Regions from separate parts of the Streptomyces sp. NPDC091282 genome, predicted to be linked through region 1. Evidence: predicted binding sites of a transcription regulator. Region 1 holds the regulator's gene; the other holds the start of a gene.
The links. The regulator HrcA, encoded in region 1, represses chaperone genes, less so after heat shock. The targets are predictions, from matches to a motif close to TTNGCACTCNGNNNNNCNGAGTGCNAA.

Region 1 (15,013 bases):
GGCGTGCGGCCACTCACGTGTTCGCAGGGGTCACCCGCACGGGGCGCGGCCCGTGTCTCGTCAGGTGAGCAGCAGCAGCCATTCCTGGAGTTCCACCAGGTTGCCCTCCGGGTCCTTCAGGTGGGCCACGCGCATGCGTTCGGTCATCGGCGCCGGTCCGTGCACGAGGACCGCGCCCCGCGCGGCGAGCTGCTCGCAGTAGGCGTCCAGGTCGTCGACGCGCAGCACCACCAGCGAACGGTGCCCGGTCGCGGTGTCCCCCAGCTCGCCCAGCACCTCGGCCATCATGGTCCGGTCCTGCAGGGCTATCCCCGCCGACCCGGCGTGCGGACTGAACTTCTCGTACGGTCCCTCGCTCGCCCCGGACTGCGGCTTCAGCCCGAGCACCTCGGCGTAGAAGCGGTAGCAGGCGGCGAAGTCGGAGACGAGGAGCCGGACTTGGGCGAGTTCCACGGCGCGTTCCCCCTGGGGTGTCGTTCGGGTCGGGGTGGTGTCGTACGGGTCAGGACCACCGGCCGGTCCGGCCGAGGAGCAGGGCCGCGGCCGCGGTTCCGGCGGTCGATGTACGCATCACCGTAGGCCCCAGGGTGCAGGCCCTGGCACCCGCCTCCTCGAAGAGCGCCACCTCGTCCCGGGCGACGCCCCCTTCGGGCCCGACGACCAGCACGATCTCGCCGTCGGCGGGCAGCGGCACGGCGGCCAGCGCCTCACTGGCGTGCCCGAAGTCGGAGTGGAGCACGGCGGCCAGGGCGGCGCCCGCCACAAGTGCCGCGACCTGCTTGGTGGTCGCCGCGTCCGCGATCTCCGGGAAGCGCACCCGGCGGGACTGCTTGCCGGCCTCGCGGGCGGTGGCCCGCCACTTCGCCAGGGACTTCAGGCCCCGGTCGCCCTTCCACTGGGTGATGCAGCGGGCGGCCTGCCAGGGCACGATCGTGTCGACGCCCACCTCGGTCATGGTCTCCACGGCGACCTCGCCGCGGTCGCCCTTGGGCAGCGCCTGGACGACGGTGATGCGGGGCCGCGGCGGCGGCTCCTCGTGGAGGGCCAGGCCCGTCACGACGAGCCGGTCCTTGCCCTCGGCGGCCTTGACGACGCCCTCGCCCCACCGTCCGCGTCCGTCGGTGAGGATGACGTCCTCACCGGGCTGGAGCCGTTTCACGGAGACGGCGTGCCGGCCCTCGGGTCCCTCCAGGACGGCCTCTCCGCCGAGGACGGTCAGCGGGTCGGCCACGAACACCGGGGCGGTCACCGCCCGGCCCCCGTGACGCCCGTGCCGCCGGCCCCGGCGGACAACGCTGTCGCCGCGGCGGCGAGTTCGTCCGCGAGGACCTCCACCAGCCGCGCGGCGGGCAGTTCGCGGACCATCCGGTGCCCCTGCCCGGCCCACAGCGCCATGCCCTGCGCGTCCCCGGCCGCGGCGGCGGCCTTGCGCAGCGGCGAGGTGAGGTGGTGGACCTCGGGGTAGGCGGCGGGCGCGTACGGGCCGTGCTCGCGCATGAAGCGGTTGACCAGGCCGCGGGCGGGCCGCCCGGAGAACGCCCGGGTCAGCGCGGTGCGGGTGAACAGCGGGTCGGTCAGCGCCCGCTTGTGCGGTTCGGCGGCGCCGGACTCGGGCGTGGCCAGGAAGGCGGTGCCCAGCTGGGCGGCGCTCGCCCCGGCGGCGAGGACGGCGGCGATCTGGCTGCCGCGCATGATGCCGCCCGCCGCGACGACGGGAAGGGCCACGGTCTCGCGTATCCGGCCGACCAGCGCCAGCAGGCCCGTCCCGGACCCGTCGTTCTCCGGCACGTCCCGGTGGGTGCCCTGGTGGCCGCCCGCCTCCACGCCCTGGGCGATCACCGCGTCGGCGCCGGCCCGTTCGACGGCGAGCGCCTCCTCGGCGGTGGTGGCGGTGACGAGGGTGAGGGTGCCCGCCCGGCGCAGCGCCTGAAGCGCCTCCGGGCTCGGCACGCCGAAGTGGAAGGAGACCACGGGCACCGGGTTGTCGAGGAGGACGGCGAGCTTCGCGTCGTAGCCGTCGTCGCGGCCGCTGTCCGGGTCGCCGAGCTCGGTCTCGTACCAGGCGGCCTCACCGGCCAGCTGGTGCGCGTACACCTCCACCGCGCCGGACTCGGCGTGCTCGGGCTGCGGCATGAACACGTTCACGCCGAAGGGCCGGCCGGTCAGTCCCCGCAGCTGCTTGATCTCCTGGTACATCCCGTCGGCGGTCTTGTACCCGGCGGCCAGGAAGCCGAGGCCGCCCGCCTCGGACACGGCGGCGGCGAGCTGCGGCACGGAGACCCCGCCCGCCATCGGGGCCTGCACGATCGGAAGCGGGAAGAGATCGGTCAGTGCGGAGGACATGACGGCATGTTGTCACGTCCTCCGAACAAGACCGAATCGGGCCGCCCCTTTGGCACATGCCACATATGTCCGGCCCGCGGGGGCGGCGCCCCGGCCCGGCGGCCCGTCAGCGCCCGTTGAACGCGTCCTTGAGACGGCTGAACAGACCCTGCTGGCCGGGCTGGAACTGGCCCGTCGGACGCTCCTCGCCGCGCAGCTTCGCCAGTTCCCGCAGCAGCCGCTCCTGCTCGGGGTCGAGCTTGGTCGGGGTCGTCACCTCGACGTGCACGATCAGGTCGCCGCGGCCGCCGCCGCGCAGGTGCGTGACACCGCGCCCGTGCAGCGGGATCGACTGCCCGGACTGGGTGCCCGGCCGGATGTCGACCTCCTCCAGGCCGTCCAGCGTCTCCAGCGGCACCTTCGTGCCGAGGGACGCCGCCGTCATCGGGATCGTCACCGTGCAGTGCAGGTCGTCGCCGCGCCGCTGGAACGTGGAGTGCGGCAGCTCGTGGATCTCGACGTACAGGTCGCCGGCCGGACCGCCGCCGGGGCCGACCTCGCCCTCGCCGGCGAGCTGGATCCGGGTGCCGTTGTCGACACCCGCGGGGATCTTCACGGTCAGCGTCCGGCGCGAGCGCACCCGGCCGTCGCCGGCGCACTCGGGGCACGGCGTGGGCACGACGGTGCCGAAGCCCTGGCACTGCGGACACGGCCGCGAGGTCATGACCTGGCCCAGGAAGGACCGCGTCACCTGCGACACCTCACCGCGGCCGCGGCACATGTCGCAGGTCTGCGCCGAGGTGCCCGGCGCCGCGCCCTCGCCGTTGCAGGTGTTGCAGACGACGGCCGTGTCGACCTGGATGTCCTTGGTCGTGCCGAAGGCCGCCTCGTCCAGCTCGACCTCGATCCGGATCATGGCGTCCTGGCCGCGGCGGGTGCGCGAGCGCGGACCGCGCTGCGACGCCGTACCGAAGAACGCGTCCATGATGTCCGAGAAGTTCCCGAAGCCGCCGGCCCCGAAGCCGCCCGCGCCCGCGCCGCCGCTCTGCGAGAGCGGATCGCCGCCGAGGTCGTAGACCTGCTTCTTCTGCGGGTCCGAGAGCACCTCGTAGGCGGCGTTGATCTCCTTGAACCGCTCCTGGGTCTTCGGATCCGGGTTGACGTCCGGGTGCAGCTCGCGCGCGAGCCGACGGAAGGCCTTCTTGATCTCTTCCTGCGACGCGTCGCGGCGCACGCCGAGAACGGCGTAGTAGTCCGTGGCCACTTACGACTCCGCCAGGATCTGTCCGACGTACCGTGCCACCGCTCGTACCGCTCCCATCGTTCCCGGGTAATCCATGCGGGTCGGTCCGACCACGCCGAGTTTGGCGAGTGCCTCGCCGCCCGAACCGTAGCCGACCGACACCACGGACGTGGAGTTGAGTCCCTCGTAGGCGTTCTCGTGACCGATGCGTACGGTCATGCCCGAATCCCCCGCCTCGCCCATGAGCTTGAGGAGCACGACGTGCTCCTCCAGCGCCTCCAGGACGGGCCGGATCATGAGGGGAAAGTCATGTCCGAAGCGGGTGAGATTGGCGGTACCGCCGATCATCAGCCGCTCCTCGTTCTCCTCGACGAGCGTCTCCAGCAGGGTGGAGAGCACCGCCGAGACCGTACCGCGGTCCTCGGCCTCGAAGGCTTCCGGCAGATCCTCCACCAGCCGGGGCACGTCCGAGAACCGGCGGCCCGCGACCCGGCTGTTGAGCCGTGCCCGCAGATCCGCCAGCGCGGACTCCCCGAAGGGCGCCGGACAGTCGACCATACGCTGTTCGACCCGTCCGGTGTCGGTGATCAGCACCAGCATCAGCCGGGCCGGCGCGAGCGCCAGCAGTTCCACGTGCCGCACGGTGGACCGCGTCAGCGACGGGTACTGCACGACCGCGACCTGCCGGGTCAGCTGCGCCAGCAGCCGCACCGTCCGCGCCACGACGTCGTCGAGGTCGACGGCGCCGTCGAGGAAGTTCTGGATGGCCCGCCGCTCGGGCGCGGTCATCGGCTTGACACCGGCGAGCTTGTCGACGAACAGCCGGTAGCCCTTGTCGGTCGGGATCCGCCCGGCGCTGGTGTGCGGCTGGGCGATGTACCCCTCGTCCTCCAGGGCGGCCATGTCGTTGCGCACGGTCGCCGGGGAGACGCCGAGGTTGTGCCGCTCGGTCAGCGCCTTCGACCCGACCGGCTCCTCGGTACCGACGTAGTCCTGGACGATGGCGCGCAATACCTGAAGCCTGCGTTCACTCAGCATGCGGCGCCACACCTCCAGAAAGTCGTCCCCGCGGCCTTTCGGGTCTTTCGTCTGGCACTCTGCGATCCCGAGTGCCAGCGTCCCCGGCCCAGTGTACGGCCGTCGGGCACCGACCGGGCAAGGTCGGCCGGGACCCGTTGCGTTCTGCAGCTAGCGTCCCGGTATGACGGTGACTTGGGAAGAGCTGGGCTGGGAGCGGCTGGCCGAGGGGGTCGGCCGGTGCCGGCTGCCGGGCTGGGACTGCACGGCCGGGCTGGTTCTCGGGGCGGGCCGGGCCCTGATGGTGGACGCCGGGTCGAGCCTCGCGGAGGGCGCGCGGTTGCGCGGGCAGGCGCGGCGGCTGGCCGGACGCCGTGTGACCGATCTCGCGCTCACCCATCCCCACTTCGACCACGTCCTCGGCGCCCCGGCGTTCGCGGGCGCCGACGTGTACGCGGCGGCGGGCGTAGAGGCCGTGTTCGGGCACGGCCGCGAGGAGATCCGCCTGGACGCGGTCCGCAACGGCCTGCCGGCCGCCGAGGCCGCCGAGGCGGTGGCCGCGCTGACGGAGCCCGGCCGCGCGGTGCGCGGCGAACGGACCCTGGACCTCGGCACCGGCCGCCGGGCCCTGCTGGCCGCCGTGGGCCCCGGCCACACCCGGCACGACCTCGCGGTCCTCGTCCCCGGCGACCCCGCGGTGGTGTTCTGCGGCGACCTGGTGGAGGAGTCCGGCGAGCCGCAGACCGGACCCGACGCCGTGCCGTCCCGCTGGCCGGTCGCGCTGGACCGCCTGCTGTCCCTGGGCGGCGAGGACGCCCGGTACGTGCCCGGTCACGGAGCGGTGGTGGACGCGGCCTTCGTACGACGCCAGCGCGACGCGCTCGCCGCCCGCTTCGGCGTGTCGTGACCACGCCGCCCCCGCTTCTCCTATCGTCATCCGAATGCGCCAGTACTCCGCCGACCTGACCCCGCCGTGGAAGAAGCCGAAGCCGGTCCCGGAGGTGGCCGCCGAACCCGGCCTGGTCGTCGAGGAACCCGGCACCGGCTTCTGCGGCGCGGTGATCCGCTGCGAGGCGGGCACGGTGACGCTGGAGGACCGCTTCGGCAAACACCGCGTCTTCCCGCTGGAGCCCCGCGGCTTCCTCCTGGAGGGCCGGGTGGTCACCCTCGTGCGCCCCGCCGCTGCCGCCCCCGCGCGCCCCTCCCGCACGGCCTCCGGTTCCGTCGCCGTCCCCGGCGCACGCGCGCGCGTGGCCCGCGCCGGCCGCATCTACGTCGAGGGCCGCCACGACGCGGAACTCGTCGAGAAGGTCTGGGGCGACGACCTGCGCGTGGAGGGCGTGGTCGTGGAGTACCTGGGGGGCGTGGACGACCTGCCGGCGATCGTCGCCGAGTTCGCGCCGGGCCCCGACGCCCGCCTCGGGGTCCTGGTGGACCACCTGGTGCCCGGCACCAAGGAGTGGCGCATCGCCGAGTCGGTCACCAGCGGACACGCCCTGGTGGTCGGCCACCCGTACATCGACGTCTGGGAGGCGGTGAAACCGGCCGCCGTCGGCATCGACGCCTGGCCGCGGGTCCCGCACGGCCAGGACTGGAAGACGGGCGTGTGCCGGGCGCTCGGCTGGCCCTCGGACAACACGGGCGCGGTGTGGCAGGCGATCCTGGCCCGCGTCGGCTCCTACAAGGACCTGGAACCGGAACTGCTGGGCCGGGTGGAGGAACTGATCGACTTCGTGACGGCTCCCTAGGGTCTCCCCCTCGGGGTCCGGACCGCCCGCCTCTCAGTCCACGAGGTCCCGGACCACCGCGTCGGCGAGCAGCCGGCCGCGCAGCGTCAGCACGGCCCGTCCGCCGTCGTACGGGCCCTTCTCCAGCAGCCCGTCCGCCAGCGCGCGCCGGGCCGCCGTCCGCCCCTGCTCCTTCAGCAGCGTCAGCGGCACTCCCTCGCGCAGCCGCAGCTCCAGCAGGATCCGCTCCACCCGGCGGTCCTCGTCGGTGAGGACCTCGCGCCCGGCGCCCGGCGACCGTCCCGCCGCCAGCGCCGCCGCGTACGCGCCGGGATGCTTGACGTTCCACCAGCGCACGCCGCCCACGTGCGCGTGCGCGCCCGGTCCCGCGCCCCACCAGTCGGCGCCCCGCCAGTACAGCTCGTTGTGCAGGCACCGGGCGGCCTCGGAGGTGGCCCAGTTGGACACCTCGTACCAGTCGAAGCCGGCCGCCGACAGCATCTCCTCGGCGATCAGGTAGCGGTCCGCGTGCACGTCGTCGTCGGTCATCGGGACCTCGCCCCGGCGGATCCGGCGGGCCAGCTGGGTGCCCTCCTCGACGATCAGCGCGTACGCGGACACGTGGTCGGGGCCGGCCCCGACCGCCGCGTCCAGCGAGGCCCGCCAGTCGTCGTCGGACTCGCCCGGCGTGCCGTAGATCAGGTCGAGGTTGACGTGCTCGAAACCGGCCGCGCGGGCCTCGGCCACGCACGCCTCGGGGCGCCCGGGGGTGTGCGTGCGGTCCAGGACGCGCAGCACGTGCTGCCGGGCGCTCTGCATGCCGAAGGAGATCCGGTTGAAGCCGCCCTCGCGCAGGGCCGCCAGGTAGGCGGGGTCGACGGACTCCGGGTTCGCCTCCGTCGTGACCTCCGCGTCGGCGGCCAGTCCGAACTCGTCCCGGATCGCGCCCAGCATCCGCACCAGGTCACCGGCGGCCAGCAGCGTCGGCGTGCCCCCGCCCACGAACACCGTGCGGACCTCGCGCGGGTCGTCGCCGAGGACCTTGCGGGCCAGCCGGACCTCGTCGGCCAGGGTGTCGGCGTAGTTGTCGCGGGAGGCGAGGACACCGCCGGTGGAGCGCAGCTCGGTCGCCGTGTAGGTGTTGAAGTCGCAGTAGCCGCAGCGGGTCGCGCAGTACGGGACGTGCAGGTAGAAGCCGAGCGGGCGGTCGGCGGCACCGGCCAGCGCGTGCGCCGGGAGCGCGCCGTCGTCCGGGACCGGCTCGCCGTCGGGAAGTGCGGAAGGCATGTCCTCCATTGTCCCGTACGCCGCCCGAACCCCGCGACGCCCGTCCCGGACGCCGCCCGCCGCCCGCGGCGCCGGTCACTCGGCCTGGAGGACCAGCAGCGCGAGGTCGTCCTCCGGCTGCCCGCCGCCGAACTCGTGCACGAGGCGTCTGATGCGCTCGGCGATCAGCTCGGCGCTCAGGCCCGTGCAGCCCGCGAGCGCCCGCGCGAGCCCGTCGCCGTCGTCGAACTGCCGGGAGCCCGAGCGGCGCTCGGTGACCCCGTCGGTCACGCACAGCAGGCTGTCGCCGGGCCCCAGCTCGATGGTCTCGCTGGTGTACGTCTCGTCCTCCACGACGCCGAGCAGGGTCTGCGGCCGGGCGGCGGTGCGGACCTCGCCGCCGGGGCCGAGGAGCAGCGGCAGCGGGTGCCCGGCCGAGGCCAGGGTGCAGCGGACACCGCCCCCCTCCAGCGGCGTCAGCTCGCCGTACAGGAGGGAGAGGAAACGTGTCTGCGGGCCGTCGCCCGGCGGCACCGCGCGGCCGCCGGCCGCGACCAGCGCGCGTGCGGCGGCGTCCGCGGCCTCGGTGGCGTCGTCCAGGAGGAGCTGGTTGAGCCGGTCCAGGACATCGGCGACCCGGTAGCCCTCGCGGGCGAGCAGCCGCAGCCAGGGCCGCGCCAGACCGATCACGACCGCGGCCTCGGGACCCTTGCCCTGCACGTCGCCGACGGCGAAGCACCAGCGGCCGTCGCCGGCCGGGAAGAGGTCGTAGAAGTCACCGCTGGGGCCGCCCTTGTCGCAGGGCTCGTAGACCAGGGCGCTGCGCATGCCCGGGATCTCGGCGACCGCGCCGGGCAGCAGCCCGCGCTGCAGGACGGCGCTGATGGTGGCCTGCCGGGCGTACTGGCGGGCCGCGCCGATGGCGAGCGCCACCCGGCGGCCGAAGTCCTCGACCAGGCCGGTGATCTCGTCCGGGAAACCGGCCGGGCCCAGGCGTCCGATCACGAGCGTGCCGAGCGGACGTCCGCCCGCGATCAGCCGGTAGGCGAGCGCCGAGCCGACCGCGCCCTGCGGGCCGCCGAGCGCCTCGCCGGGCCAGGGATACGGCTCGGGCCCCGACCGCAGTCCGCCCGTCGCGCACGGCGGGTCCTTCTCCAGCGCCCGGCGCAGGTCCTCGATGCGGTTCTCGCTGCCGTGCCAGACCCGGGCCAGCCGCGGCCCGCCCGCGCCGCTCGCGTCGCCGTGGCCGCCGGGCCGCACGGTCGACTCGTCCTCCAGCCACACCGCGCACCAGTCCGCCAGCCGCGGCACGATCAGCTGGCCGGTGAGCGCGGCCACCAGGTTCTCGTCGAGCTGCCCGGCGAGCAGGTCGGAGGCCTCGGCGAGGAACGACAGCGCGCCCCTGTCCAGCCAGTCCCGGTCCCGGTCGGAACGCCGGGGACAGCCGCGCTCCGGCGCGGAGGCGTGCGCGGGAGGCTCGGGCGCGAGGATCTCGGCCACCTTCAGCTCCTGCTCGTCCGGGAGCGTGCCGCCCCGGCCGGTCAGGCGGGCCCACACCGTCTTCGCGCCGATGCGGTAGGTGACGCCCCAGGACTCCGCGAGCGAGGCGACCAGGCGCAGCCCGCGCCCGTACTCCGGGGTCTCGTACGGCGTCTCGCCCGGGTGGTCGCGCGGGGCGCGGGAGGGATGGCGGTCGGTGACCTCGACGACGAACGCCGTCTCCTGCCGTGTCTCCTCCAGCCACCACTCGACCTCGACGTCGGTGCCGGCGTGCACGACGGCGTTGGTGACCAGTTCGCTGACGACGACCATGGCGTCCTCGGCGATCCGCTGTCCCGGCTCCAGCAGGCCGCAGTCCGTCCACTCGTCGACGGCGGCGCGCACCAGCGCGCGGGCGGAGCCCGGCGCCAGGGGGCTGCCGGGCAGGGTCGCGCGCCCCTGCGCGTACGCGCCCGCGACCTCGTGCGCGGGCGCGGGCGCCTCGTCGTGCGCAGGCGCGGGCGCCTCGTCGTGCGCAGGCGCCTCACGGACCCGGGAGACGGTCTCCCGTTGCGTGGGTATGGCCCCCATGTCGAGCTCCCCGAGCAGTTCGGACGAATGCATCCCGGTCGATGCGGACAGAGTGACAGACTGACTGCGCCCATAAGCACCGAGTTACCGAAGTGGGCCGCCATGAGTGAGAACCGTGCTACGCGTGTGCTCGAAGTCGGACAGAAACCGGAACAACTCCGAGCATCCGAGCTGCGCCCCCTGCTCGCCGCGATGACCGCCGCCCGCGACGGCGACTTCACGAAGGCGCCGGAGGGCGGGGAGGGGATCGTCGGCGAACTCACCGCGGTCTTCAACCAGATCATGGATCGCAGCGTGCACTTCAACACCGAGGTGCAGCGCGTGAAACGGGAGCTGGTGCGCCACGGCCGTCTCGACGAACGCGTCTCGGCCAGTCCCGGCCAGGGTGCCTGGACGTCCCGGGTCGACGACGTCAACCAGGTCCTCGACGCGCTGGTCGCACCGGCGGCGAACGCCACACGCGTGCTGGACGCGGTGGCCGGCGGCGACCTGACCCAGCGCGTCGACCTGCACGACGGCAGCCGCCAGCTGCGCGGGGACCTGCGCCGGCTGGGCCGCGCGGTGAACAAGATGGTCGACCAGTTGTCCCTGTTCACCGGCGAGGTGACGCGGGTCGCGCGCGAGGTCGGCACCGAGGGACGGCTCGGCGGCCGGGCCAAGGTGCAGCGCCTGTCCGGCAGCTGGCGGGACGTGACGGAGGCCGTCAACACGATGGCGTCCCGGCTGACCGCCCAGGTCCGTGACATCGCCCTGGTGACGACGGCCGTGGCCCGCGGCGACCTGACCCGCACGGTGACCGTCGAGGCGACCGGTGAACTGCTGGAGCTGAAACTGACCGTCAACACCATGGTCGACCAGCTGTCCGCGTTCGCCGACGAGGTGACGCGCGTCGCGCGCGAGGTCGGCACGGAGGGCCAGCTGGGCGGCCGGGCGCAGGTGCGGGGCGTCTCCGGCGTGTGGAAGGACCTCACCGACAACGTCAACTTCATGGCGTCGAACCTGACCTCCCAGGTCCGCAACATCGCCCAGGTGACGACGGCCGTCGCCAACGGCGACCTCTCGCAGAAGATCACGGTCGACGCGAAGGGCGAGATCCTGGAACTGAAGTCGACGATCAACACGATGGTCGACCAGCTCTCCGCCTTCGCCGACGAAGTCACGCGCGTGGCACGCGAAGTCGGAACCGAGGGCAACCTCGGCGGCCGGGCGCAGGTACGGGGCGTCTCCGGCGTGTGGAAAGACCTCACCGACAACGTGAACTTCATGGCGGACAACCTGACGTCGCAGGTCCGCAACATCGCGCTGGTCTCCACGGCCGTCGCACAGGGCGATCTCGGAAAGAAGATCACCGTGGAGGCGAAAGGCGAGATCCTCGAACTGAAATCGACGATCAACACGATGGTCGACCAGCTCTCCGCCTTCGCCGACGAAGTCACCCGCGTGGCACGCGAAGTCGGAACCGAGGGCAACCTCGGCGGTCAGGCGCAGGTCAGAGGCGCCTCGGGCGTCTGGAAGGACCTCACCGACAACGTCAACTTCATGGCGCTGAACCTGACCTCCCAGGTCCGCAACATCGCCCAGGTGACGACGGCCGTCGCCAACGGCGATCTTTCCAAGAAAATCACCGTCGACGCGCGCGGCGAGATCCTGGAACTGAAGGACACCGTCAACACGATGGTGGAACAATTGCGGGCCTTCGCCGACGAGGTCACGCGCGTGGCCCGCGAGGTCGGCACCGACGGCCGGCTCGGCGGCCGGGCCCAGGTCCTCGGCGTCTCCGGCGTCTGGCGTGACCTGACCGACAACGTCAACTACATGGCCGACAACCTCACCTCGCAGGTCCGCAACATCGCCCAGGTCGCGACGGCCGTGGCACAGGGCGACCTGTCGAAGAAGATCGACGTGGACGCGCGCGGCGAGATCCTCGAACTGAAGACGACGATCAACACGATGGTCGACACCCTGTCGTCGTTCTCGTCCGAGGTGACCCGCGTGGCTCGCGAGGTGGGCTCGGAGGGACAGCTGGGCGGGCAGGCGCGTGTGGAGGGCGTGTACGGCACCTGGAAGCGCCTGACGACCAACGTCAACGAACTCGCCCTCAACCTCACCACCCAGGTCCGTGCGATCGCCGAGGTCGCGTCGGCGGTGGCCCAGGGCGACATGTCCCGGTCGATCACGGTGGAGACGCAGGGCGAGGTCGCCGAACTGAAGGACAACATCAACCTGATGGTGGCCAACCTGCGCGAGACGACCCGCGCGAAGGACTGGCTGGAGTCCAATCTGGCCCGGCTCGCCGCGCTGATGCAGGGCCACCGGGACCTGATGGAGGTCGCCGACCTGATCCTGCGCGAGCTGACCCCCTTGGTGAACGCCCAGTACGGCGCGTTCTTTTTGGCCGACCCGGACGAGGACGGCGCCGCCGTCGGGACGGCCCCGCCGGCGAAGGGCCTGGCGTTCATCGCCGGCTACGGCTCGGCCCAGGACGCGATCGTCGAGACGGGCGGCCTGCCGGTGCACGGCCTGATCCGCCAGGCGGCCCGCGAGAAGAAGCGGATCCTCGTCGAGGAGGCGCCACCGGACTACATCAAGATCAACAGCGGTCTCGGCGAAGCGGCGCCGACGACGATCGTCATCATCCCGATCCTCTTCGAGGACAAACTCCTCGGCGTGATCGAACTGGCCTCCTTCTCCCGGTTCTCCGACGTCCATCTGGCCTTCTTCGACCAGTTCGTCAACACCATCGGCGTCGCCATCAACACGATCATCGCCAACTCCCGCACGGAGTCCCTGCTCGGCGAGTCGCAGCGCCTGGCGATGCAGCTCCAGGAACGCTCGGACGAACTCCAGGAACAACAGGCCGAACTGCAGCGCTCGAACGCGGAACTGGAGGAAAAGGCCGCGCTCCTGGCGACGTCTTCGCAGTACAAGTCGGAGTTCTTGGCGAACATGTCCCACGAACTGCGCACTCCGCTGAACTCCCTGCTGATCCTGGCCCGGCTGCTGTCCGACAACCCGGACGGCCGCCTCTCCGACCAGGAGGTCCAGTTCGCGACGACGATCCACCGCTCCGGCTCGGACCTCCTCCAGCTCATCAACGACATCCTGGACCTGTCGAAGATCGAGGCCGGCCGCATGGACGTACGCCCCAAACGCCTGCCGCTGATCAAGCTCCTCGACTACGTCCACGCCACCTTCCGCCCGCTGACCCTGGACCGGGGCCTGGCCTTCGAGGTGGCGGTCGGCGAGGACGTGCCGCGCGAGATGCACTCCGACGAACAGCGACTCCAGCAGATCCTGCGCAACCTGCTCTCCAACGCGATCAAGTTCACCGCCAAGGGACGGGTGGAACTGCGGGTCGACCGGGTCAAGGACCCCGAACAGCACTACGTCCACGGCAGCGACGAGGTGATCGCCTTCGAGGTGACGGACACCGGCATCGGCATCGCCGCCGAGAAACTCCCGGTGATCTTCGAGGCGTTCCAGCAGGCCGACGGGACGACGAACCGCAAGTACGGCGGCACCGGCCTCGGCCTGTCCATCAGCCGCGAGATCGCGGGCCTGCTCGGCGGCCGTATCGTCGCGGCGAGCGAACAGGGCAGGGGCTCGACGTTCACGCTGTACGTCCCGGTCGTCAGCCCCGGCCACCCCGCGACGGGCCCGACCCCCGAGGACCGTGTCCCGCCGGCCCCCGACCCCGCCAGGTCCGGCGCCCCCGACACCGACGACTCCTGGCCGGCCCCGGCCAAACTGGCGGCCTGGCAGTCCGGCCGCGCCGGACGGGTCCTGCCCGGCCGGCGCGTGCTGATCATCGACGACGACATCCGCAACGTGTTCGCGCTCACCCACGTCCTGGGCCGCGTCGGCATGCCCGTGCTGTACGCGGAGAACGGCCGGGAAGGCATCGAGACCCTCGAACGCAACGCGGACGTCGAACTGGTCCTGATGGACATCATGATGCCGGAGATGGACGGCTACGAGACCATCGCAGCCATCCGCCGCGCCCCGCGCTGGACCGGGCTGCCGATCGTCGCGCTGACGGCGAAGGCGATGCCCGGCGACCGCGAGAAGTCCATCGCCCGCGGCGCCAACGACTACGTGCCCAAACCCGTGGACGTCGACCGGCTGCTCACCGTCGTCTGCGCACTCCTGGACCCCGACGGCACGCAGGACGACGCGACCGCCGCCACGGAACGGACGGGGCGATGACCACTGACGAGCGGGCCGGCATCCTCCTGGTCGACGACATGGAGGACAACCTGATCGCACTGGAGGCCGTTCTGGGATCGCTGAACGAGCCGATAGTGCGCGCGCGTTCCGGCGAGGAGGCGATGAAGGCCCTGCTGCGCCGCCGCTTCGCCGTGGTCCTCCTGGACATCCGCATGCCGGGCATGGACGGCTTCGAGACGGCCGCGAACATCAAACGGCTCGACCAGACCAAGGACGTCCCGATCATCTTCCTGACGGGAGTCGAGGAGGACGCCGGATACGCCTTCCGCGGGTACGCGACGGGCGCGGCGGACTATCTGACGAAACCCTTCGACCCGTGGGTGCTGCGGGCGAAGGTCAACGTGTTCCTGGAGCTGCACAGGAAGAACCAGCAGTTGCAGACACTGCTGAGCCGGGAACAGGCGGACTTCGGCGAGTTGAGCACCCGTCTGGCGGCCTTGGAGGACCACCTGTCGGGAGACGGCCCGCCGGACGCGGCGGCCCTGCGGGCCGAGGTGGGCGAGCTGCGCCGGCTGATCCGGCCGCGGGCGCGCGGGGGCCTGCGCGACCAGCCCCCGCGCGCCGGAACCTGACGGCGCGGCCGCTACGCCTCGCGCGTCCCCGCGTACATCTCGTCGATGAGGTGCTTGTAACCCCGCTCCACCACCGGCCTCTTTACCTTCAGGCTCGGCGTGATCTCCCCGTGCTCCACGTCCAAGTCCCGGGGCAGCAGCCGGAACTTCTTGATGGTCTGCCAGCGCTGCAGACCCTCGTTGAGCTGCTTGACGTAACCGTCGACCATCTCGACGGTCGCCGGCGCCGCCACGATCTCGGCGTAGGACTTGCCCTCCAGACCGTTCTCCTTGGCCCAGTCGAGGATCGCGACCTCGTCGAGGGCGATCAGGGCGGTGCAGAAGTTCCGGTCGGCGCCGTGCACGAGGATGTTGGAGACGTACGGGCAGACCGCCTTGAACTGTCCCTCGACCTCGGCGGGCGCGATGTACTTGCCGCCGGACGTCTTGATGAGGTCCTTCTTGCGGTCGGTGATCCGCAGGTAGCCGTCGGGGGACAGTTCACCGATGTCACCGGTGTGGAACCATCCGTCGGCCTCCAGGACCTCGGCCGTCTTCTCGGGCAGCCCGTGGTAGCCCTCCATGATGCC
Region 2 (15,013 bases), on a different contig from region 1:
GCCATGCACGCCCTCGCGGCGGACGCGGGGGAAGGTCCCCGGCCGCGGGCGCGGAAAAACTCCGGGACATTCCGGCGCGCGTGTCGATCTGCGTCCGGGCCGTTCGACGCAAGGGTGAGATGCGGGGAGAGCCCCCGCAGCGCACCGGAACACCAGGAGTCACCATGCCCCGTTACCTGTCGCTCGTGAAGATCGACGAGAACACCGCCCCCGCCGAGGGCCCCAGCCAGGAGCTGATGCAGCGGATGGGCGAGCTGATCGAGGAGATCACCAAGGCCGGCGTGATGCTGGACACCGCGGGCCTCACGCCGACCGCCCAGGGCAGCCGGGTGCACTGGGAGGGCGGGAAGATCTCCGTCACCGACGGGCCGTTCACGGAGTCCAAGGAGGTCGTCGGCGGTTACGCGATCATGCAGTGCAAGGACATGGCCGAGGCCCTGGAGTGGACCAAGCGGTTCCTGAAGGTGCACGAGGAGTTCTGGACGGTGACCTGCGAGGTCCGGGAGATCGCCGAGGGCTGACCTTCCTGGCGCACGTCCCGCGGTGGGTGTTGCATGGGGGGCTGTGAGCACACAGCCCCCCGCCGGCCTCGACGCCGAGACCCGCCACGCCATCGAGACCGTCTTCCGGCTCGAATCGCCCCGCGTGATCGCCGGCGTCGCCCGGGTCGTCCGCGACGTCGGCATCGCGGAGGAACTGGCCCAGGACGCGCTGGTCGCGGCCCTGGAGCAGTGGCCGCGGGACGGGGTGCCCGACAACCCGGGCGCCTGGCTCATGGCCACCGCCCGCCACCGCGCCGTCGACCTGGTCCGGCGCCGGGAGAACTACGCCCGCAAGCTCGCCGAGATCGGCCGCGGCCTGGAGACGGCAGCCCCGCCCGAGGAACCCGCCGACCCGGACGACATCGACGACGACCTGCTCCGGCTGGTCTTCACCACCTGCCACCCGGTGCTGTCGCCCGAGGCCCGCACCGCGCTCACGCTGCGCCTCCTCGGCGGTCTGAGCACGGCCGAGATCGCCCGTGCCTTCCTCGTCCCCGAGCCGACGGTCGCCCAGCGCATCGTCCGCGCCAAGCGCACCCTGGCCACCCGGAACATCGCCTTCGAGGTGCCGTACGGCCCGGACCGCGAGGCCCGGCTCGGCTCGGTGCTCGACGTCATCTACCTGATCCACAACGAGGGGTACGCGGCCACGGCGGGCGACGACTGGCTGCGTCCCTCGCTGTGCGAGGACGCGCTGCGGCTGGCCCGGGTGCTGTCCTCGCTGATGCCCAAGGAGCCGGAGGTGCACGCCCTCACCGCGCTCCTCGAATTCCAGACCTCCCGTACCGCGGCCCGCACCGGCCCGGACGGCGAGCCGGTGCTGCTCAGGGACCAGAACCGCCGCCGCTGGAACCGGATGCTCATCGCCCGCGGCATCAGGGCCCTGTCCCGCGCCGACGCCACGGCGACGGGCGCCCCGGGGCCGTACGCCCTGCAGGCGGCCATCGCGGCCTGCCACGCGCACGCGTACACCTACGAGGAGACCGACTGGAGGTCCATCGCCACCCTGTACGGCCTGCTGGCGGTCCGGTCGCCGTCCCCGGTCGTCGAGCTGAACCGGGCGGTGGCCGTGTCGATGGCGGACGGCCCGGCCGCGGCCCTGGCGATCGTGGAGCCGCTGACCGCGGAGCCCGCCCTGCGCGACTACCACCTGCTGCCCAGCGTGCGGGGCGACCTGCTGGCCCGCCTCGGGCGTACGGCGCAGGCCCGCGCGGAGTTCGAACGGGCCGCGGCCCTGGCCCGCAACGAACGGGAGCGGCAGCTGCTCCTGGCCAGGGCACGGGAGTGCGCTTCGTAACCTGGAAGCAGACAGGTGTTCATTCGCAACTCCGTTCCCATGGCCACTGGTTGGTCACTACAGTGACCCGGCCCCCGTACAGGGGGCGGTACAGACCATGGGGGGTCGACAACTTGAGAATGTTCACGCGCCGCCGTGCGGCGGCGCTCGCGACCGCGGCCGTACTGGCCGCGACAGGCACCCTGGCGATCGCGCCGGGCGCCGTCGCCGACGACGCCGGGTCCTGGCCGGGAACCGAGGGCAAGATCCTGGTCGACGGCGGCATGCTGATCGACCCGGCGACGGGCAGCACCACACAGATTCCCGGCGTCGGCGGAGACTGGGCCGCCTGGGCGCCGGACGGCAGCCGACTGGTCACCAGCGCGGGCCAGGTCTCCAGCTACCGTCCCAGCGGCTCCACCAGGATCGCCCTGCCCTGGGCGACGGGCGTACGGTCCAGCGCGGCCTACGAGGACCTCGCCTACGGCTGGAGCGGCCGGTACGTCGTCTTCTCCACCGCGGGTCAGCTGGTCTACGGTCCCTCGGACGGATCGTGGGCCCCCGAGCCGCTGCTCAGCAGCGCGCTGGAGCCCTCCACCGTCTGCGACACCCACCCGACGGTGAACCCGGCATCAGGCCTGGTGGCCTTCCAGCGGAACGTCAACTACGGCTGCTACGACAACGCCGGCGTCTACGTCTACGACTCGGACGCGAAGACCGTCAAGCGCGTCCTGACCGGCGCCGAGCAGCCCGACTGGTCGCCCGACGGCACGAAGCTGGCCTTCGTCCGCAAGGACGCCGACGGCAACTACCAGGTGTTCACGGCGAACGCCGACGGCACCGGCGTCAAGCAGCTCACCACCGGTCCGCGCTGGTACGCCAACCCGTCCTGGTCGCCGACCGGTACCCGGATCGTCTTCGACGCGCACACCTCGTCCGACAGCGGTGACGTGCACACCGTCGAGTACGCGGACGTGGCCACCGGCGAGCTGACCAAGGTCGCGGACACCGACGGCCGAAACTTCCAGGACAACCCCAGCTGGCAGCCGGTCCGCAAGAACACCACGGCCCGGGTCTGGGGCGCCGACGCCAACGGCACGGTCGTCGCCGCCTCGCGCTGGAGCTGGAACACCGTCGGCCAGAGCCAGTCCGGCCTGCTGGACGCCAAGTCCGCCGTGCTGCTCAACCAGGACGACTCGGCCGACGCGCCCACCGCCACAGCGCTCGCCGGCAAGCGGCAGGGCCCGGTGCTGACGACCGCGGCGAGCGGGCTGTCGACGGCGGTGCGGAACGAGCTGAAGCGCACCCTGAAGAAGGGCGCCTCGGTCTGGATGGTCGGCGGCACCTCGGTCCTCGGCACGAACGTCTCCACGCAGCTGAAGTCCCTCGGCTACGTGCCCAAGCGGATCTCCGGCACCGACCGCTACGACACCTCGGTGAAGGCCGCCAAGACGGTCACGACCAGCCCGTCGTACGTCTTCCTGGCCAGCGGCACCGACTACCAGGCGGCGCTCCCGGCGGCCGCAGCGGCCGGCGCCGACGGCGCGGGCAGCACCGGCAGCGTGGTCCTGACCAGCGGCAAGTCGCTGACGGCGTCGGTCAAGTCGTACCTCAACAGCCTCAACCCGGCCAAGACCATGGTGATCACGGTCGGGGCGGACGCGAAGTACGCGCTGACCCACACGTCGCTGTCCAAGTGGCCGTCGACGTACTACTACTACCCGATCACCGGCGCCAACAGCGAGGCGCTGTCGGTGGCCGTCGCCAAGTTCTGGTGGACCACGCCGAGCCAGACCGCCGTCGCCTACGCCGGCTCCTGGCGGGACGGGGTCTCCGCGGGTTCGGCGATGAACATCTACGGGCCCGTGCTGTGGACCTCCCGGCCCGCCCTGTCCGACGAGGTCAAGAGCTACCTGCTGCGCGAATCGGCCGGCACCCAGGCGGTGATCGCCTTCGGCGACACCGGCTCGGTCACGCTGGGCGCGCTCAACACGGCGGGCTCGTCGATCAGCGCGAGCGGGAACGACTTCGTGTACCGGCCGTACTACAACGGCGTCGCCTCGACCGCGCGGACCTTCGCGCTGCGCCAGGACGCCGGTGAGCCCGTCTCGGCCGGTGTCAAGTCCGCCCGGACGGCCGCCGAGCCGAACCTGGCCCCGGTCAGGACCGCTCAGCACCAGTAGCCGGTGCGGGGGCGCCGACGAGCATGGTCGGCGCCCCCGCCACCCGGGTCAGGAACACGGTCGCCGCGTGGGGTCCCTGCGGCTTGACCTTCCTGCGCAGCTCCTCCGGCTCCACGGCCGAGCCGCGCTTCTTCACGGTGAGGGTGCCGACCCCGCGCTCGCGCAGCAGCGCCCTCAGCTTCTTGACGTTGAAGGGGAGCTGGTCGGTGATCTCGTACGCGCTCGCGTACGGGGTGGCGTGCCGCTCGTCCGCCGTGATGTAGGCGATGGTGGGGTCGATCAGCCCGCCGTCCAGGTCCGCGGCCACCTCGGCGACCAGATGGGCGCGGATGACCGCGCCGTCGGGCTCGTACAGGTACCGTCCCACCGGCCGCACCGCGGGATTCGGCAGCATGGTGTCGGGCGAGGCCCACACGCCCGCCTCCGAGGGCAGCAGCACCGCGCGCCGGGCGCCGGGTGTCACCCGCGCGCCGAACCACACCGTCGCCTCCTTCACGTCGCCCCCGTCCGAGATCCACTCGGCCTCGGCGTCCGCCGGGATCGCCTCGTGCGGGATGCCCGGCGCGACCTTGAGCACACCGCACGGCGCCCCGCGGGCGGCCTCGACCGCCCAGGACAGCGGCGGCGAGTAGGCCTCCGGGTCGAAGATGCGGCCCCGGCCGCCGCGCCGCGCCGGGTCGACGAAGACGGCGTCGCAGCCGCTCGTGTCCACCTCCGTGACGTCCGCCTCCCGGACCTCGACGAGGCCGTCGAGCCCGAGCGCCGCCGCGTTGGCCCGCGCCGCCGCCGCGGTGGCCGGGTCCCGGTCCACCGCCAGTACGCGGATCCCGGCGCGGGCGAGCGCGATCGCGTCGCCGCCGATCCCGCAGCACAGGTCGGCGACGGTGCGCACGCCGAGCGCCCGCAGCGACTGCGCCCGGTAGGCGGCCACGCTCGCCCGCGTCGACTGCTCGACCCCGTTCGGCGTGAAGAACATGCGGTCCGCGTCCGCCTCCCCGAACTTCGCCGCCGCCCGCTGCCGCAGCCGGGCCTGGGAGAGCGCCGCGGACACCAGCTCGGCCGGATGCTCGCGGCGCAGCCGGGTGGCGACGGCGAGTTCGTCGGCGGGCGCGGTGCCGCGCACCTCGGCGAGGAGGGCGCGGCCCTCGGGGGTCAGCAGCGGGGCGAGGACGTCGTTCACCGGGTCATTGTCGGCCAGTCGGTGGATGGTTCGCCTCCGGCGGCGGTGTCGGCGCCGGTTCCGGGGGAGGTCCTGGAAGGATCCGACACCATGCGAGTAGTCGTACAAAATGACAAAAAAGGGTTGATGGTGGGCGCGGCGGGCCTGCTGGCCGTGGCCGCCCTGATGTCCGGCTGCGCGGGGTCCGACAGCGGCTCCACCACCCGCCCCGCCGCCGGCCAGCCGCGGCCGCACAAACCCGCCGCCGCCCCCGACTCCCACGCCGCCCTGGTCGCCGCCGCCAAGCACTGGGGCCTGGACGCCGTGCCGCTGCGCGCCCCGGCCCCGCCGAAGGTGAAGCCGCGGATCACCGCACGCGACGGCTTCGAGGTGGACGGGCAGGTGGAGGACGACCTCCCGCCCGTCTTCACCACGGTCCCGACCCGGCAGAAGATCGTCTTCCTCACCATCGACGACGGCGCGAACAAGGACCCGCGGTTCCTGCGCATGATGAACGACCTGCGGATCCCCTACACCGCGTTCCTCAGCAACTACCTGGTCAAGGACGACTACGGCTTCTTCCGCACGATGCAGTCCGAGGGCCACACCCTCAACAACCACACGCTGACCCACCCCTACCTGCCCGGCCTGTCCTACGAGGAGCAGAGGGACGAGATCTGCGGCATGCAGGCCATCATGAAGAAGCAGTTCGGCAAGGCGCCGACGGTCTTCCGGCCGCCCTACGGCAACTACAACGGCGACACCCTGCGCGCCGCCAAGTCCTGCGGCATCAAGTACGCGCCGATCTGGGACGAGGAGGTCTTCGTCGACCACTGGGAGTACCGCGAGTGGGACCGCGGCCTGCACCCCGGCGACATCGTGCTCACGCACTTCCGGGGCACGGACGACTGGGACGGCACGATGGTCGACGACATGCGCCGCTTTCTGAACAAGGTCACCCGCGAGGGCTATGCGGTGGCGCGCCTGGAGGACTACCTGTGAGCAGGCCGAGGGCGACGGCCGCGCTGCTGACCGCCGCCCTCCTCCTGGCGGGCTGCGCCCAGTCCGTCGACCCGATCGAACGGCTGGGCAAGAAGGCGGCCGACCGGGTGCGGCCGCACGGCCCGGCCGGCGAACAGGCCTACCGCCGCTGGGGCCTGGCCGCGCCCCTCCTCCCCGCGCCGCACCCCCCGCTGCACCCGCTCGCCCTCCACGACGCCCTGCCCCCGGTCGTCGACCACGTCGACACCGCCGACAAGGTCGTCTTCCTGACCTACGACGACGGCGCCGAGAAGGACCCGCGGTTCGTCGACATGGTCCGCGAACTGCGGCTCCCGGTGAGCATGTTCCTCACCGACAGCGTGGTCGGCCCCGGCTACGGCCACTTCGCGCGCCTCCAGGAGGTCGGCGCGAGCGTCCAGAACCACACCCTCGACCACCCGGCCATGTCCGGCCTGCCCTACGCCGGCCAGCGCGCCGAGATCTGCGGCCAGCAGGAGAAGCTGAAATCCCGGTTCGGCATCCGCCCCCGCCTCTTCCGGCCGCCCTACGGCACGTACGACACCACCACCCTGCGCGCGGCGGCCGACTGCGGCGTGACGGCGGTGGTCCTGTGGCGCGCGGCCATGACGGGCGACGGCATCACCTTCGGCCACGGCGAGAAGCGGCTGCGCCCCGGCGACATCGTCCTGGTCGGCCCGGACGAGGCCACCGGCCTGACCCTGCGCGAACGCACCACCCGCCTCCTGCGCCGGGCCCAGGAGGCGGGTCTGACGGTAGGGCGGCTGGAGGACTACCTCTAGGGCCCGTCACCCGGCGCCCTCACCCGGCCCCGTCACCCGCTCCCCGGCACCGATTTTCCACGCCGCGCCGCGACCGATTGGCACTCCGCTTGACCGAGTGCTAATCCCGGTCATAGTCTCGGCTCTGGCACTCGGCAGATGAGAGTGCCAACCACGCGACGGGCAGGTCCGGCACCCGCGACGACGGATCCACCTGGTCGCCACCTCAGACAGTTAACCCCGTGAGATCTCCGAAGGGGGAGGTCGGATCGTGACGACCACCAGCTCCAAGGTTGCCATCAAGCCGCTTGAGGACCGCATTGTGGTCCAGCCGCTCGACGCCGAGCAGACCACGGCCTCCGGCCTGGTCATCCCGGACACCGCGAAGGAGAAGCCCCAGGAGGGCGCCGTCCTCGCCGTGGGCCCGGGCCGTTTCGAGAACGGCGAGCGCCTGCCGCTCGACGTCAAGGTCGGCGACGTCGTGCTCTACAGCAAGTACGGCGGCACCGAGGTGAAGTACAACGGCGACGAGTACCTCGTCCTCTCGGCTCGCGACGTGCTCGCGATCATCGAGAAGTAGTTCACCCGAAGCACATTCTGCTTTGAGCTGCGCCCCTGGCCCCCGCGATCTCATGAAGCCGGGCGTCGGGGGCGCGGTTCGTTTCACTCACGTTTTCCGAGAGGGCTGAACCGCTCCCATGGCGAAGATCCTGAAGTTCGACGAGGACGCCCGTCGCGCCCTTGAGCGCGGCGTCAACAAGCTTGCCGACACCGTCAAGGTGACGATCGGCCCCAAGGGCCGCAACGTCGTCATCGACAAGAAGTTCGGTGCCCCCACCATCACCAACGACGGTGTCACCATCGCCCGCGAGGTCGAGATCGAGGACCCGTACGAGAACCTCGGCGCGCAGCTGGTGAAGGAGGTGGCGACCAAGACCAACGACATCGCGGGTGACGGTACGACCACCGCCACCGTGCTGGCCCAGGCGCTCGTCCGCGAGGGCCTCAAGAACGTCGCCGCGGGTGCCTCCCCGGCCGCCCTGAAGAAGGGCATCGACGCCGCCGTCGCCGCCATCTCCGAGGACCTGCTCGCGACGGCCCGCCCGATCGACGAGAAGTCCGACATCGCCGCCGTCGCCGCGCTGTCCGCCCAGGACCAGCAGGTCGGCGAGCTGATCGCCGAGGCGATGGACAAGGTCGGCAAGGACGGTGTCATCACCGTCGAGGAGTCCAACACCTTCGGCCTGGAGCTGGACTTCACCGAGGGCATGGCCTTCGACAAGGGCTACCTGTCGCCGTACTTCGTGACGGACCAGGAGCGCATGGAGGCCGTCCTGGAGGACCCCTACATCCTCATCAACCAGGGCAAGGTCTCCTCCATCGCGGACCTGCTCCCGCTGCTCGAGAAGATCATCCAGAGCAACGCCTCGAAGCCGCTGCTGATCATCGCCGAGGACGTGGACGGCGAGGCCCTCTCCACCCTCGTCGTCAACAAGATCCGCGGCACCTTCAACGCGGTCGCGGTCAAGGCCCCCGGCTTCGGCGACCGCCGCAAGGCGATGCTGGAGGACCTGGCGATCCTCACCGGCGCCACGGTCATCTCCGAGGAGGTCGGCCTCAAGCTCGACCAGGTCGGCCTGGACGTGCTGGGCTCCGCCCGCCGTGTCACGGTCACCAAGGACGACACCACGGTCGTCGACGGTGCCGGTGAGTCCGGTGCCGTCACCGGCCGCGTCGCCCAGATCAAGGCCGAGATCGAGAACACCGACTCCGACTGGGACCGCGAGAAGCTCCAGGAGCGCCTCGCCAAGCTGGCCGGCGGCGTGTGCGTGATCAAGGTCGGCGCCGCCACCGAGGTGGAGCTGAAGGAGAAGAAGCACCGTCTGGAGGACGCCATCTCCGCGACCCGCGCCGCGGTCGAGGAGGGCATCGTCTCCGGTGGTGGCTCCGCGCTCGTCCACGCCGCGAAGGTGCTGGAGGGCGGCCTGGGCAAGACCGGCGACGAGGCCACCGGTGTCGCCGTGGTCCGCCGTGCCGTCGTCGAGCCGCTGCGCTGGATCGCCGAGAACGCCGGCCTGGAGGGCTACGTCATCACCTCCAAGGTCGCCGAGCTGGACAAGGGCCAGGGCTTCAACGCCGCCACCGGCGAGTACGGCGACCTGGTCAAGGCCGGCGTCATCGACCCGGTCAAGGTCACCCGCTCCGCCCTGGAGAACGCGGCGTCCATCGCCTCCCTGCTCCTGACGACCGAGACCCTGGTCGTCGAGAAGAAGGAAGAGGAGGAGCCGGCCGCGGCCGGCCACTCCCACGGCCACGCCCACTGAGGCACGCCGGCATCGCCGGTAGGCAGCAGTAGAGGGCTCTGCCCCGCCGTTCCGCGGCGGGGCAGAGCCCTCTCGCATGGTGCCGGGGCACGTCCGGGCCCCGGCAACCCGCGTGCGGCAGGCGGTGATCCGGACAACCCGCCCCGGCCCCGGGGCGGACCGGTCAGTCGCGGCGGATCAGCTCCGGATCGATCCGGCGGCCGGCCAGCGGCAGAGAGCCCGCCGTCGCGGCCGCCACCACTCCCGCCACCGCCACGGACAGCAGGGGAACGCCGGCGACATCCCAGCGGATCGCCCCGCCGCCGGTGATGAGGTAGCTGGACTCGGCGAGCTTTCCGGTGACGACCGCCAGCGCGAGACCGAGACCGAGCGGCAGCACCACCTGGAGGCACTGCACGGCTCGCATGGTCCGGGCCCTGGCGCCGATCAGGGTGACGGCGGTGACCTGCGCACGGCGTTCGACCGCACGGTCGGTCACGGACACGAGGAACGCGGCCACCCCGATGACCAGACCCATGATCATGCCGAGGCCCAGCAGGGTCTCCACGACCGCGATCTGTTCGAGTCCCTGGACGTTCAGCCCCACCAGCTCGACCTCGGCGATCGGGGCGATGGCGCCGATGCCGTCCAGGACCCTGCGGACCTGGCCCGGCTCCGAGCTGCTGGTCAGCACGAGCTCGGCGTCACGGGGCCGGGCGTGTGCGGGCAGCGCGGACGGCGGCACCAGGAGCACGGCGTTGCCCACCGCCGAAGCCGAGTACCCGCTGTAGACGATCCCTCGCGCGGGGAAGCCGATGTCCAGGTGCCCGGTCCCGCTTCCCGAGAGGCGGAACCGGAACGGCGTGCCCGGCTTCACGCCGGATCCGACGCTGGAGTTGGGGTCGACGAGCCGCATCACCTCGCCGTCCACGCAGCCCTTGGAGTGCCGGACCATCTCGTCCAGCTGCGCGCAGGTGGCGATCAGGGCGGTGGCCGACGACGCGAAGGCGTCCTCGGGGTTCTTCCTCGCGAAGTCGACCCAGGAGTTCATCATCACCGCATGGGTGCGCACCCCGGCGAGGCCGTCGAGTTCTTGTTGCCGGTCCGCGGTCAGAGCGGACAGGGAGAGGGAGTAGTCCTGCACGGGTCCGGACGGGCGGCTGACCTGTTCCAGCTGGATGAGGACACCCTGGGCGAGCGAGGCGGCGTAGACGAGGAGTACGAGGCCGGTGACGACCCGCATCGTGCTCCCGGGCTCGGCCTCGTTGCGTCGCATCGCCAGGTTGAGCGTGAGGGACTGGGTGGACGCCGCCACGCGGCGGGCGAGGACGTACGAGATCAACGGGAGGGTGAGCACGAGCCCGACTCCGGTCAGCACCACGCCGCCGACCACGAACAGCGCGTTCACTCCCACGCTCGACGCCGGATGCCCGAGCGCACCGCTGACGCAGAAGCCGGACACGATGCCCATCCCGGCGATCAGGAGGAGACCGCCCCACTTGGACGGCGGCTTCGGGAGCGCGGTGCGGCGGACCGCCAGCGGGTTGGCGGCGGCCTCCCGTGCGCTCTTGCGGCCGACGAACCAGGCCAGTGCCGGGCAGCCGATCAGACACACGGCGACGGTGGTCGCGGACAGGGCACCGTCGTCCGGATACCAGCGCAGCGCGGGCAGCCCCGTCCTGGACATCACCTGGTTGAGAACCCAGTACTCGACGAGGCCGAGCACCGCGCCGAGCAGCGCGGCCATCACGGTCTCGGCGGCGTTCACGCGCTGGGTGCCCTTGACGCTGAGGCCCAGCAGGCGCAGCGCCGCCAGGCGCCGCATACGACTGGCGGCGGACAGCCGCGCGCAGACGGTGAGGAAGATCCCCAGGGGCAGCAGAACGAGGGTGGCCAGGGCGAACCGGACGTCCGTCAGGGTGGAGGGTTCCACGGCGGGGGACGGGGCGTAGTCGTAGCCGAACCCCTTCAGGGTCCGGCCCTCGTGGGCGATCCGGTCGCGGGTGGTGCCGACGTAGGCGTACAGCTCGTCCGGGTGGGCGAGTCCGGCTCCCGCGATGGTGCCCTCCTCCCGCCCCGGCAGCAGCCCCTTCACTGCGGGGGCCGTGCGCAGGAGGTCGTGGACCCGTGGCGAGACGAACACCTCGCCCGGACCGGGGAGCCGGGTCAACCCGGGCGGGGCCGACCGCGTTCCCTCGGTACCCCGGGCGATGAACACGCGGGTGAACGGCCTGGATCCGTACGCGTCGGAGCGCTGGACGACGAGCGTGCCGTCCGCCGGTCCCTTGGCGGAGGTGACGGGCTGCCGTGCCGCGGCCCGGCCGTCGTGCGCGTGCAGGATCGCCGGAACGGTGAGGACGAGGGCCAGGCAGCAGACACCGACGGAGCCGCCGGCCGCCATCAGGAAGAAGCGTGTCCGGTTCCCCCGCCCGGCGCCGAAGAGGAGTCGCAGACCGAGCAGGAATTCGCTCACGCCGCACCTCGCGGCGTGAGCACCCCGTCCGCCATCGTGTAACGGGTGTCGGCCTGTGCGGCCACTCCGTGATCGTGCGTCACCAGGAGGACCGCCGTGCCCTGCGAGCGGGCCAGTCCGAGGAACTCCTTCAGCACGGCGGAGGCGTTGGCGCTGTCCAGGGACCCGGTCGGCTCGTCCGCGAACACGACCGCGGGCCGGTGGACCAGGGCGCGCGCCACCGCGGCGCGCTGACTCTGCCCACCCGAGACCTGTGACGGCCGGCGCTCCCGCAACTCGCCGAGGCCGAGCCGTTCCAGCACTTCGCCCGCTCTGGCGAGAGCGGGTCGCTTGCGCTGTCCGCTCAGACGCAGCGGCAGCGCGGTGTTCTCCTCGATGGTCAGTTCCGGGAGTAGTTCGCCGTACTGGAAGACGAATCCGAACCGTTCCCGGCGCAGGGCGCTGATCTCGTCGTCGGAGAGGTCGCCGAGGGAACGCCCTTCGAAGCGCACCTGACCGCGTGCGGTCGGCAGGACCCCGGCGAGGCAGTAGAGGAGCGAGGACTTTCCGGATCCGCTCTGCCCCGTGATGGCCACGACCTCGCCCGGGGCGACCGAGAGGTGGGCGTCGCGGACGGCCTGCTGGTTGCCGTAGGAGAGGTCGACTCCGACGGCCGAGATGATGTCTGACGTACTGATGGCTTCCCCCAAAGAAGCGTGCGGGCCCAGGGGGATGCGCCCCTGGGCCCGCGGTCCTGCCGAAGCGCCGGCTACCTCTGGTAGTGCTTCGTCGACGAGCAGTTGTCAGGGTTGAGCGAGCCCTTGTCACGGCAGACGCGGATGTAGGCGTCGTCGGTGTGCAGAGCCGCGCCGTCCCAGTTCAGCCGGTCGAGCGGGACGCTCTGCTTCTGCTTGCCGTTGTAGCGGCTCCAGTCGTAGCCCTCGACACGGACCTGCATGTAGACGTTGTGACCGTCACCGTTGTCGGTGTCGTTCAGGTTGCCCGCCCACTCGAAGGCGCCGTGGTTCTGGTTCGAGGGCCAGAAGGCGTACTGGCCGCTCGTGAACGAGCCGCCGCCGGTGGACAGCGTCGGAATGGTGTGCCACGAGACGGCGGCTGCCGTTCCCGCGCTGACGGCGAACAGGCCCGCGGCTATCGCGCCGACTGCCAACTTGCGCATGTTTTCCTCCCGTTGTTCATGCACGACTCCGGATGGTCAGGTCCGGAGCCGTCGTGAACCTAGCAGCCGTGAAGAGGCGGGAATGGCATGGTCAATTCAAGTGTGTCCGCTTTCGATCATGTTTCGGAAGGTCCGACTTGGCTGGTGCGTGACTATTGCTTGACCAGTACTTGACCGTCGGCTGAGCTTTTCCTGAGGATTGGTGACGGATCGTCCCGGGGGGACACCTGTCAGTGGTCGACGGTGTCCGGTTCCGGCCCGGCGACGATCGCCGTGATGGGAATCGGAGGTTCCGCCGGGCGGGCACCGCCGGCTCGTAGGCGGCGGACAGAACGAGCCCCCGTCCCCGGTCGCCGGGAACGGGGGCTTCGCCCCTCGCGGGTACTTCGATGGTCTGCCTAGTTCGCCAGCGCGTCCAGCGCGTCGAGCTGGGCCAGCAGTCCCACCCGGTCGTACTGCAGCCAGCTCTCCGCCAGCTTTCCGCCGGCCAGGCGGTGGATCGTCGTCCCGGTCATCGTGACCTGGCGGCCGGTGTTGGGCACTCCCATGAACGGCGCCTTCTGCACGCCCGTCCACAGCCACCTGGTGCACACCCGGTCGCCCTGGGCGATCTGGTCCTCGATCACGAACGAGAAGTCGAAGGCCTGCCGCCAGATCTCCAGCTTGCGCCGCATCGCGTCCATGCCGATGGTGTCCCGGCTCTCGACCGGATCGTGGTCGTGGTAGTCCTCGGTGATCAGGCCGTCCAGCGGAACCAGCACTCCGGGCGCGGCGATCGTCTCGAAGAACCGCCGCGCGGTCTCCGCGGTGCCGGCGGGCACCCGCTCGTCGCGCACCACGTCCAGGTCCGTGAACGTCGGCATCCCCTCGCAGAGCGCCAGCATCTCGTCGAGGACCTGGTCCGTCTCCGGCCGGTTCGAGTTCCGCATCGCCTCCTCGTACGACGGGAACTCCACGATCTCGACGACGTGCGACGCGTCGGAGCGGTCCTTGCCGACCACCGTGTGCGTCGCCGCCCGCTTCCCCTTGGTCTGCGTGACCCACCTGTCCAGCAGCCGGTCCATCTCGGCCGGCCGGTTGGTCCTGCACTCGATGAGCTGTACGAACGTCATGCCGCCGCCTCCGGCCCCCCTGGGTCCGGTACCGTCACGCCCATCCTCCCACCGGGAGGCAGCGGCATCCGGGCCTCACTGGGGACCGAACTTGCGCCCCGTCTTCGAGGTGATGCCGCCCAGCAGCCCGTGCGGGGTCACCTTCGCCAGGCCGGTGAGCACCTTGTACCGCGGGTCGGGGATCGACAGCGTCTTGCCGCGCGCCAGGTCGGCGAGCGCGGCCTCGACCAGCTTGTCGGCGTCCAGCCACATCCAGTCCGGGATGTTGTCCGTGCCCATGCCGGCCCGCTGGTGGAACTCGGTCCGCACGAAGCCGGGCGCCAGCGCCATCAGACGGACCCCGGTCCCCGCCAGGTCGCGCGCCGCGCCCTGGGTGAACTGCACGACCCACGCCTTCGACGCGCCGTAGGTGCCCCGGGGCACGAAGGCCGCGACCGAGGCGACGTTGACGACCCCGCCGCGCCCGCGCTCGCGCATCGCGTCGGCCGCCGCCGAGGTCAGCCGCAGCACCGCCTCGCAGTGCACCTTGAGCATCTTCAGCTCGTCGTCCATCGAGACGTCCAGATAGCGGCCCTTGTTGCCGAAGCCCGCGTTGTTGATCAGCAGGTCGACCGGGTTCCTGCGGTCGCCGAGGCGGCCGGCGACCGACTCGATGCCGGAGTCCTCGGAGAGGTCGGCGGTGAGCACCTCGGCCTCGATGCCGTGCCGGTCGTGCAGCTCGGTGGCCTGCTCGCGCAGCCGTTTGGTGTCCCGTGCCACCAGGACGAGGTTGTGCCCGTCGGCCGCCAGCCGCCGCGCGAACGCGGCACCGATCCCCGCGGTCGATCCCGTAATCAGAGCCGTTGTCATGGCCCAAGGGTAGTTACCCGGACCGACGGCGTCCGCTGCCCGCACCAGCTCTCCCGAACGGTGAAGCGACGGTGAACGACCCGGGCGTGACGGCCGTTCAGTCCCGCTGCGCGGCCACGTAGCCGCGGGCCTTCGCCAGCGCCTCCGGGTGCAGCGCCGCGCCCGCCGCGAGGATC

Region 2: the regulator HrcA is predicted to act here: its motif matches at 7,040-7,066, upstream of groES (co-chaperone GroES).

What each region holds. Positions count from the first base shown of each region.
Region 1 is NZ_JBIVUX010000001.1:918,114-933,126, forward strand. It holds gene ACIQOE_RS04185 (VOC family protein) at 61-453, opposite strand; gene ACIQOE_RS04190 (16S rRNA (uracil(1498)-N(3))-methyltransferase) at 503-1,249, opposite strand; gene ACIQOE_RS04195 (nitronate monooxygenase) at 1,246-2,343, opposite strand; gene dnaJ (molecular chaperone DnaJ) at 2,450-3,586, opposite strand; gene hrcA (heat-inducible transcriptional repressor HrcA) at 3,587-4,603, opposite strand; gene ACIQOE_RS04210 (MBL fold metallo-hydrolase) at 4,767-5,489, shown strand; gene ACIQOE_RS04215 (DUF3097 domain-containing protein) at 5,524-6,330, shown strand; gene hemW (radical SAM family heme chaperone HemW) at 6,364-7,596, opposite strand; gene ACIQOE_RS04225 (SpoIIE family protein phosphatase) at 7,672-9,645, opposite strand; gene ACIQOE_RS04230 (HAMP domain-containing protein) at 9,748-13,851, shown strand; gene ACIQOE_RS04235 (response regulator) at 13,848-14,444, shown strand; gene ACIQOE_RS04240 (AMP-dependent synthetase/ligase) at 14,456-15,013, opposite strand, start outside.
Region 2 is NZ_JBIVUX010000003.1:301,674-316,686, forward strand. It holds gene ACIQOE_RS15250 (YciI family protein) at 165-521, shown strand; gene ACIQOE_RS15255 (RNA polymerase sigma factor) at 565-1,839, shown strand; gene ACIQOE_RS15260 (cell wall-binding repeat-containing protein) at 1,959-4,001, shown strand; gene ACIQOE_RS15265 (methyltransferase domain-containing protein) at 3,979-5,181, opposite strand; gene ACIQOE_RS15270 (polysaccharide deacetylase family protein) at 5,272-6,162, shown strand; gene ACIQOE_RS15275 (polysaccharide deacetylase family protein) at 6,159-6,962, shown strand; gene groES (co-chaperone GroES) at 7,213-7,521, shown strand; gene groL (chaperonin GroEL) at 7,640-9,265, shown strand; gene ACIQOE_RS15290 (ABC transporter permease) at 9,429-11,717, opposite strand; gene ACIQOE_RS15295 (ABC transporter ATP-binding protein) at 11,714-12,406, opposite strand; gene ACIQOE_RS15300 (hypothetical protein) at 12,466-12,876, opposite strand; gene ACIQOE_RS15305 (ester cyclase) at 13,275-13,988, opposite strand; gene ACIQOE_RS15310 (SDR family oxidoreductase) at 14,064-14,837, opposite strand; gene ACIQOE_RS15315 (MOSC domain-containing protein) at 14,935-15,013, opposite strand, start outside.